DNA from 2 places in the Paenibacillus sp. J22P169 genome. Region 1 is predicted to be linked to the other one. Evidence: riboswitches for the same ligand, from Rfam matches in the RefSeq annotation. Region 1 holds a riboswitch; the other holds the start of a gene.

Region 1 (4,419 bases):
GATGCCAAAAAAGTCATTCGTAAATTCGCGCGTTTTGCCTATTCGATCCATCTAAGTAATGTACAAGTGAATGAAACGATTGCCAATTCTCGTCATCCCGTACTGCCTGATCTGGATCCTCGTGACGGCTGGGCACCGATTGAGGAATATCTCGAGTTGATTGCCGAGCAGAATGATCAAGTGAAGATCATGTTTGAGCACCGTTCTGATTTTATTAGTGAAGAGCAATTGAATCAATGTTATGATTGGGTTGCGCGTTTATTGAACATTGGAAAATTAAACGCCAGAAATCATTTCCGATAGGGTAGTAGGAAAGTTTTGGAGGTAAGTAAGAAGTGAAGAAATCAAGATGGAAGCTATTTACGTATGTGCCATTTCTAGTGGCGATCCTCGTCATCGGTTTGATTCAAACGTTCATGTTAGCGAATGAAAATGTAAAGCCATATCCGGCGCCTTTCGGCCGTGCAACGGAATTAACGCAGGTAGCAACGTATGGTGAACCCGTGCAAATGGTTGGCGATAGCAGCTTTACGTATCTAGCAGGGAAAACGCTCGAAATGGTCACGATTGATCAGGAGGGGCAACATAGCTCAGAGACTCGTCCCTTACCCGATACAGGTTCTCTCCATGCTTATAGGATGATTGACAGAGATCATGTCATCTGGATCGGCGATGGTAATAAACTTTTCGGGAGTGAGTGGAAGAATGGTTCATGGTCACCAAAGAGTAATCTGCTTGTAAACGATTTGAATGACGTGCAAGCGGTTGTTGGCTCAAAAGGGGAAAGCATCCTGCTGGCTTACAATGATTCAACGCTTTATGTGAGTGCATTTCATCCGAATGAAAAGCTAAGTTGGTCACAGCTTGATATCGCGAATATTAAACATATCCAAGGTCATCTGGATGCGTCTGGCAGTCTTTCACTAGTCTACGCAATCAGTAAAGATGGCAATGAATCCTTTCATTATGCCAATCTTGCAGCCGGAACTTGGAAGCCGCTTGTGCAGAACAAAATAAAGGATGTCGATTTTGCAACGAGTAGTTTAGATGATATAGCGCTGGCTGTAGATGGTTCTTCATTGATAACGGTGTATACGACCAGTTCACGTAAATCAGGGAAGAGTACGCTGCACGTACTTACATTCTCTTCGAATCAACCGGATAAGGTGCAAGACGACATCATCAATCTTCCCGTCTCGAAAAAGAGTGATTCGGATACAATTCTGCATCCTTCGTTCACGCATGCTTCTTCTGGCGAAGTAACGCTAGTGGTATCGTCTGTTTATGAGAAGAATAGGCGCCAAACGAGTCAAGAGGTGTACAAGGTTGGCTTTAAGGATGGTAAAATGGTGGACTCCACTCGGATTAGCCAATTCGGTGGTTTCGCTTCCTATCCGAACTTCGCGACAATCAAAGGAAATTCATTAGCTGTTTGGCTGGATGCTGTGAATGCGGAATCATTTCGAGTGTTTTACGCCACTGATCAACTTCCTTATCAGCAGAGTATGAACAAGATTCGTGTAGAGGACTTACAAGAGGCTGCAGGCAATCTACCACTTTTTTGGGGGATTGGCGTTCTCACGGCACTAATAAGTTTAAAATGGATCTTATTGCCTGGCCTATATTTAGTCGTGATCAGTGTATTCTGGCAATATCATTACGATGAGCACGCCAGGAGGCATTTTGGGATATCACTCGCGATGTATCTCATCGTAAAAGCCATATTTATCGGAGATTATCGGAAGACAATTGCTTTACAAGTGATGCCTGATTTCTTGCAATCGGTATGGGCTTGCTTGTTACTACTTGTTATTTTTGCTTTGATTTCTTATGGGATGACGTGCTTATGGCGAAAAGGACTGTCCGAACGGAATGTTGGTTTGGAAATGTTCTATTTCGTTGTACTTGATGTATTCATGACGAATATGTGGTATTCGTTCTTCATGTCGCCGGCAACTTTATAGTTATTTTCTCAGGCCAAGATATTGAAAATAATGGAATTCGTTGCTATGATACAACTATAATTAAACGATGTGTAACTGGCGGAGCATGGGTAACCATGAGGGAGTACATCGATAATGGCCGTACGCCTGGGCAGAGGTAAGGGGAAATCCCCTTACCTCTTTATGTTTGCTCTTAACTTGAGAGGGATGATGAGATGACCGCGGAAACATTAATCTTGGATGGTAATCGAGTGGCAACAGACATGAAAGAGGCTCTGCGAAGTAGAATAAAGAAATTATCCATGAAAGGGATCATCCCCTGCTTGGCGACGATTTTAGTTGGAGATGATCCCTCATCAGCTACCTATGTGAGGATGAAAGGGAATGCGTGCAAGCGACTGGGTATTCAGTCCATTCGTATCGAGCTTCCCGCGCATACAACGACAGAAGATTTGGTTGCTGAGATTCTTAAACTGAATGCAGACCCGCATGTCCATGGGATTTTGTTACAACATCCTGTCCCTCATCACATAGATGAAAGGGCTGCATTTGAAGCCATTCATGTTGAGAAAGATGTGGATGGTGTAACTACGTTAGGATTTGCTCAAAATGCCTTCGGTTTTGCTGAATTTCCTTCCTGTACCCCAGCGGCTATAATCGCTATTATGGACTATTACCACATCGCCATAGAGGGCAAACACGCTGTGGTAATAGGCAGAAGTCCTATCCTCGGAAAGCCAGTTTCCATGATGCTATTAAATCGGAACGCAACGGTAACCATCTGCCATTCGAAGACGACGAATGTAGCAGAGATGGTTCGATTAGGTGACATTGTCGTAGCGGCGGTTGGTAAACCGAAATTTGTGCAAGGGGAATGGATTAAACCTGGTGCCATCGTTTTGGATGCAGGATACAATGAAGGTAATATCGGGGATGTTGATTATGAGGCTTGTATGGAAAATGCTTCTGCAATTACACCAGTGCCTGCAGGGGTCGGTCCTGTCACAATAGCTACCCTGCTGAAACATACAGTCGAAGCGGCTGAAAAGCAACTTATTGAATGATGAAATGGGGGAGGGAGCAAAAGTGAAACTATTTCATGTGAGCGAAGAGAAAGACATTGCTATTTTTCACCCCAGAATTCCTACTAGAAAAGAACTGGATCAAGAAAGAGGACTAGTTTGGGCAATCAACGAAAGATGTTTGCCTAATTTCCTAACGCCTCGAAATTGTCCGAGAGTGACGTATCATTGTAATGAAGCAACCACGGAGGCAGATAAAAGGAATTACGTCTCCTCGAGTTCAATGAAACATGTTGTAGCGATTGAACACAAATGGTTTGAAATTATGAAGCATACCACGTTATATCTATATGAATTTGATTCGTCCCATTTTTATATGCATGATGCTAGTGCGGGGTACTATGTGAGTGAAACATCACAAGTTCCTATCCATCGTTTTGAAATAAAGGATCTATTCGGAGAGCTTATCAGGAGAAATATAGAAGTGCGACTCTTAGATAATCTGTGGGATTTATGCGATAAAATTCAGCAGACGAGCTTCAATTATTCCATGTGCAGGATGGGTTTTGCGCAGCAGCGACCTAATTGTTAAAATGAGAAAAAGGGAGGTGCCGTTATGAGCAGGATATTACGATTCGAAATGCAAGCAGCAGATCCTAATCAACTCATCGAGTTCTATACACGAACATTTAATTGGGAATTCATGAAGTTTCCAGGGCCACAAGATTATTGGTTTATTAAGACGGGAAACAGTGATGTACCAGGTATTGATGGAGGATTATTGAAGTCACCTGATGGCTTGAACCGAACCATTAATTCTATCGAGGTAACTTCGATCGATGATTATCTAGCATCTGTTACTACGAATGGAGGAACCATTGTCGTTCCGAAAATGAGCATGCCTGGAATGGGCTACCTTGCCTATTTTACTGATCCGAGTGGAACCATTGTGGGTATTTCTCAAGCGGATTCGAATGCACGATAAGCTATACAAAATCTCTAGTATTTCGAACGGGCTGCCGCGAGGCAGCTTTATTTTTGTTCGTCCAAATATGTCTATTCACATATTATAGCTATCAAATTGGATATATTTATGATCCAATTGATAGTATTTTTTGTTATAGTAGAGTAGTAAGTAACGATAGGAGGAATGGACATGTACTCATTTGGATGGTGCAGTGGAATTCAAGAGGCGGAAAGACTTCAACGAATTGGCTTCGACTATATAGAGTGTGCTCTCGTATCATTAAATATAGAGGATGAGGCGGATTTCGCCGCTAAGCTTCCTTTGTATCTGAACACGCCGCTGCCGGTGCAAGCTTTTAGCATATTTTTTCCAGGAGACCTGAAAGTGGTAGGTCCGGAAGCAGATGAAGAACGAATCCGACGTTATGTTCATAAAGCTGCAAGCGCTTTAAATAAGATCGGAGCCAAGACCGCAGTCCTCGGAAGTG
Region 2 (4,419 bases), on a different contig from region 1:
GAAGTCACAGCTGGTGTACCTAAGCGGATACCGCTTGTAATGAACGGGCTAGTTGGGTCGAAAGGAATCGCGTTTTTGTTCGCTGTAATACCGATTTCATCAAGCACGTGCTCAGCGTCTTTACCTGAGATGTTCAGGTTGCGCAAGTCAACCAACATCAAGTGGTTATCCGTACCACCGGAAACAAGGTTGATGCCTTCAGCTGTAAGAGCCGTCGCCAAAGCTTGTGCATTGCTGATAACATTTTGACCGTATACTTTAAAGTCTGGTTGAAGAGCTTCACCGAAGGAAACAGCTTTAGCTGCGATCGTATGCATCAAAGGTCCGCCTTGGGAACCAGGGAATACCGCTTTATCAATCGCTGCAGCCCAAGCTTTCTTAGTAAGAATCATACCGCCGCGAGGACCACGAAGCGTTTTGTGTGTTGTAGTTGTTACGAAATGTGCGTGTGGCACTGGGTTCGGATGCAAGCCAGCTGCAACTAGACCCGCAATGTGCGCCATATCAACGAAGAACAAAGCGCCTACATCGTTAGCGATCGAAGCCAATGCTTCGAAATCAATCGTACGCGGGTATGCACTTGCACCAGCTACGAGCATGCGAGGCTTATGTTTGAAAGCTGCTTTGCGAACATCATCATAGTCGATGCGGAAATCTTTTTCACTTACGCCGTAAGCTACGAAGTTGTAAAGGATACCGGAAGCATTGACAGGGCTACCATGTGTTAAGTGACCACCATGCGCAAGGTTCATACCAAGAACTGTATCACCAGGGTTTAGAGCAGCCAAGTAAACAGCCATGTTCGCTTGTGCGCCGGAATGCGGTTGAACGTTCGCGTGCTCAGCACCGAAAAGCTCTTTCGCGCGGTCACGAGCGATGTCTTCCACGATGTCTACGTACTCACAGCCACCATAGTATCTTTTGCCTGGGTAGCCTTCTGCGTATTTGTTCGTAAGTACAGTACCCATAGCTTCAAGAACCGCTTGGCTTACGATGTTCTCGGAAGCAATTAGCTCAATTTTGTCGCGTTGACGGCCTAGCTCAAGGTTCATCGCTTCTACGATTTTCGGATCTTGCTTGCTCAAAAAGTTTGTCATATGGAATTCCTCCTAAGGATGATAGTCAAAAATAAATTAGCAATCTGCATCAGGTGCAGCTTGTTGATAAAGTTGATCCGCCAGATCTGCGGAGTACACAGCTCTTGTACCACCGATCAGCTTCGGCCGCGCGAAGGCCATCGTGACATAAGCCTGGCCAATATGCCGAACCGGCGGCCTTACGGGAACAACGACTCTGCGCAGATGCATCCCGATCAGCGTTGAGCCAATATCGATGCCCGCATGCGCCTGAATCGTCTCGACAACGACCGGCTTTGCGAAGTGTCTGTACGCATAGGAAGCCATCGAGCCCCCGGCCTTCGGCACGGGAATCACGGAAACCGGCTCATGCTGCGGCGCTAGCGTCAGCAGCTCTTCCTCCACGACCAGCGCACGATTCAGATGCTCGCAGCACTGATAAGCCGCAAACAGACCGAACTCGCCGCAAATGCGCTTAACCGTCTCGAAAATCGGCTTCGCCGCATCCAGCGTACCTGAGGTACCGATCTGATGCCCGAGAATTTCACTCGTGCTCGTGCCGATCACTAATATGTTCCCAGGGCGAAGCCCAGCAACCTCAACCAGCGCCCGCAAGTTTGCTTCTACCGCAACCGCTGCTGCTATAGGGTCAAACATAGAATCTGTCATTGTGCTCCCTCATTTCTAGGGATGTACCGTGAAACGATCTTCGATGCTCTGCACTTTGTTGATTCGATTCTTATGGCGGACACCTTCTGAAAACTCGGTTTCCAACCAGATTTTGACGATTTCTTCCGCTACGCCAGGTCCAACTACTCGCTCACCCATCGCTAGCACGTTCGTATCATTATGTTCACGTGTCGCTTTCGCGGAGAAAAGGTCATGCACAAGTGCACAGCGGATTCCCGGAACCTTATTGGCAGCAATAGACATCCCAATGCCTGTTCCACAAAGCAGAATCCCTTTGTCTGCTTCTCCCGAAACAACTTTTTCGCAAACTTGAAGTGCATAATCCGGATAATCGACGGAATCGCCGCAGCTGCATCCGAAATCGATCACTTGATGACCTAATGATTCAATAAAAGGAATGATAACATCTTTCAAACGATAGCCTGCATGATCTGCACCTAAAGCAATTTTCATGAATAAAACGCTCCTTTTTGACTGTTCGAATTCGACCATCCTATTATATCCCAAAGCTCACCAAAAACGAAAAAAAGAGCGCACACGCTAAAAAACGCGCGTTGCTCTTTTGCCCAGGCGACCGGCCGTATAGCTCAATGCTCCATTGTGGTTAACCCCACTCGTCGCCAGTTACATTGAGTCTTGCTTGTTACCTATATTTTATCGCATTCCCTGCGATGTGTAAAGCTCTATTGGCCTATCCCATTGATTACCTAAGGTTAGCGTAATTTTTTCACCAATTTATCTAAGCTTCGGCTAATTTCCTCAGCTGTGTACCGATAATCGGCTAATGATCCGCCATAAGGATCGGAAATATCATAATCTGGAATTGTGTTCTCCAGTGTATACATACGACTTCTTTCTTCTATGGATACGGTTTGGGACAGCGCCTGTTTAAGCTGAAGCTCTGTCGCAAGTTGCTCCCTTTCTTCAATCGCCTTGAGAATTCGATCATCGTCCTCTACATACTCTTTGAGCGTATAGGTCTTCTCGACCGCATGAGGAAAGCGCCCAATCACCGTGCGTTTGTGTCCTGTCGTCATCGTCAGGATCAGATCCGCCCAATCGACATCCGCGGCGCTAATCGCTAGAGAACTTATCGATTCCTTAAAACCCGCTTCATGAAGAAGAGACTGGCTATTCCTTGAAATCGGGCCCCCCGTCATCGCAGATACACCTGCCGAACGAACCTCCGCCGCAAGCCCCTCTTGACGCACCCTCATACGCAGCAAACCTTCAGCTAACGGACTGCGGCACGTATTTCCTGTACAGACAAATAGAATTCGCAACATGAAATCCTCCCGAAATAAACGACTCCCCCTCCACTTAGGAGGGATGCGTTTATATAGAAATTTAGCTAACTTTTTGTGTGAAACAAAAAAAATCTAAAATTTTGAAATAAACGGATGCACCGTCCGTGATTACCCGTATTGTATCATAGTAAAAACTTGATCCCAAACCCTAATAAGATAAGTCCGCCGAATGCCTCGCCGTATTCGCCTACCCAACCGCTAACCCGTCTGCCTAATAGCAAGCCCGCTATCGAAAGCAACCCGCCAAACAAACCAAAGATGAGCACTGTGAGCACAATATCCGTGGCAAACATCCCCAGCGAAACACCCACAGAGAATGAATCTATACTAACACTGAGGGCAAATATGATAAGCCCCCATAGCGTCCGATGATCGAAGGCCGTCGCTTCTTCCCCGCGTATCGAGCTGTATACCATATGGGCTCCAAGCAAAATAAGTAAACATCCCCCTGCGGCCGTCGCAACGTTACCCAGAAGGAGGGAAACATATTGCCCCATAAACATCCCCATCAGCGGCATGAGCACATGGAAAAGTCCGATAACAATGCTAATTTTCAAAATATCCAACAAACGAATGCCCTTCATTCCTATGCCAATTCCTAACGAAAAAGCATCCAGGCCCAAAGCAATCGCCATTATTCCAATTGTCATGAGTTGCCCAACTTGTATCCCAGATGCGAGCATAGCACGATCCCCCTTGTCCACGATTCTTTCTCAAGATATGCGGACAAACTGGGAATCATGCTAATTAGAGACGGATACGCTCATGCCCCGCTGCTTTGAGCAGTCGATTCATTATCGCGCTGCCAATACCTGAATCCGGGACACCTTCTGCAACAATATAGCTAATGCCTTTGTGATCAAAAGTCCGCAGAGCGCTATATAGCTCCCGTGCAATCGAATCTGGTTCTGATAAGGAGCCGCACGCGAGAACGAGATCAGCGCGATACCCCCGTACTCTTTCTTCAAAAGTGAGAATCCCCGTCGATTCTCCACGTGCCTTCGCAGCATCAATATCTTGTTGAATCCATGCGGAGACTTCCTGCACATCATCCCCTTGAACGATGTGCATAAAGCCCTTCGGCGCATAATGTGTGTACTTCATACCTGGAGCACGAGGGATATCCGAGGCTTCTACCTCTGTCGGCTCAGAAACATGAATAGGCAGATCCGGCAAAACGACTTGCAGCTGCTCCGCTGTCACGCCACCCGGTCTCAGAATGTATAGCTCGCTGTCAACAAGTTGAATAACCGTGGATTCAACGCCAACACCCGTTGCACCACCATCTACGATTCCACCAATCTTCCCGTCCAAATCATCACGCACATGCGATGCTAGGGTCGGGC

Evidence for each region. Region 1 has a riboswitch for ZMP and ZTP ahead of AC58QG_RS06315 (bifunctional 5,10-methylenetetrahydrofolate dehydrogenase/5,10-methenyltetrahydrofolate cyclohydrolase). Riboswitches for the same ligand answer to the same signal wherever they lie in the genome.
Region 2: another riboswitch for ZMP and ZTP. It lies ahead of rpiB (ribose 5-phosphate isomerase B); the one in region 1 lies ahead of AC58QG_RS06315 (bifunctional 5,10-methylenetetrahydrofolate dehydrogenase/5,10-methenyltetrahydrofolate cyclohydrolase).

Annotation. Positions count from the first base shown of each region.
Region 1 is NZ_JCAUAO010000001.1:1,353,107-1,357,525, reverse strand. Features, by position in the region: gene AC58QG_RS06325 (sugar phosphate isomerase/epimerase) at 1-303, shown strand, start outside; gene AC58QG_RS06320 (hypothetical protein) at 336-1,964, shown strand; ZMP/ZTP riboswitch at 2,026-2,103, shown strand; gene AC58QG_RS06315 (bifunctional 5,10-methylenetetrahydrofolate dehydrogenase/5,10-methenyltetrahydrofolate cyclohydrolase) at 2,159-3,007, shown strand; gene AC58QG_RS06310 (DUF6886 family protein) at 3,030-3,557, shown strand; gene AC58QG_RS06305 (VOC family protein) at 3,582-3,950, shown strand; gene AC58QG_RS06300 (sugar phosphate isomerase/epimerase family protein) at 4,122-4,419, shown strand, end outside.
Region 2 is NZ_JCAUAO010000010.1:24,450-28,868, reverse strand. Features, by position in the region: gene glyA (serine hydroxymethyltransferase) at 1-1,097, opposite strand, end outside; gene AC58QG_RS30195 (TIGR01440 family protein) at 1,134-1,745, opposite strand; gene rpiB (ribose 5-phosphate isomerase B) at 1,761-2,219, opposite strand; ZMP/ZTP riboswitch at 2,324-2,404, opposite strand; gene AC58QG_RS30185 (low molecular weight protein arginine phosphatase) at 2,480-3,052, opposite strand; gene AC58QG_RS30180 (manganese efflux pump MntP) at 3,196-3,756, opposite strand; gene AC58QG_RS30175 (L-threonylcarbamoyladenylate synthase) at 3,821-4,419, opposite strand, start outside.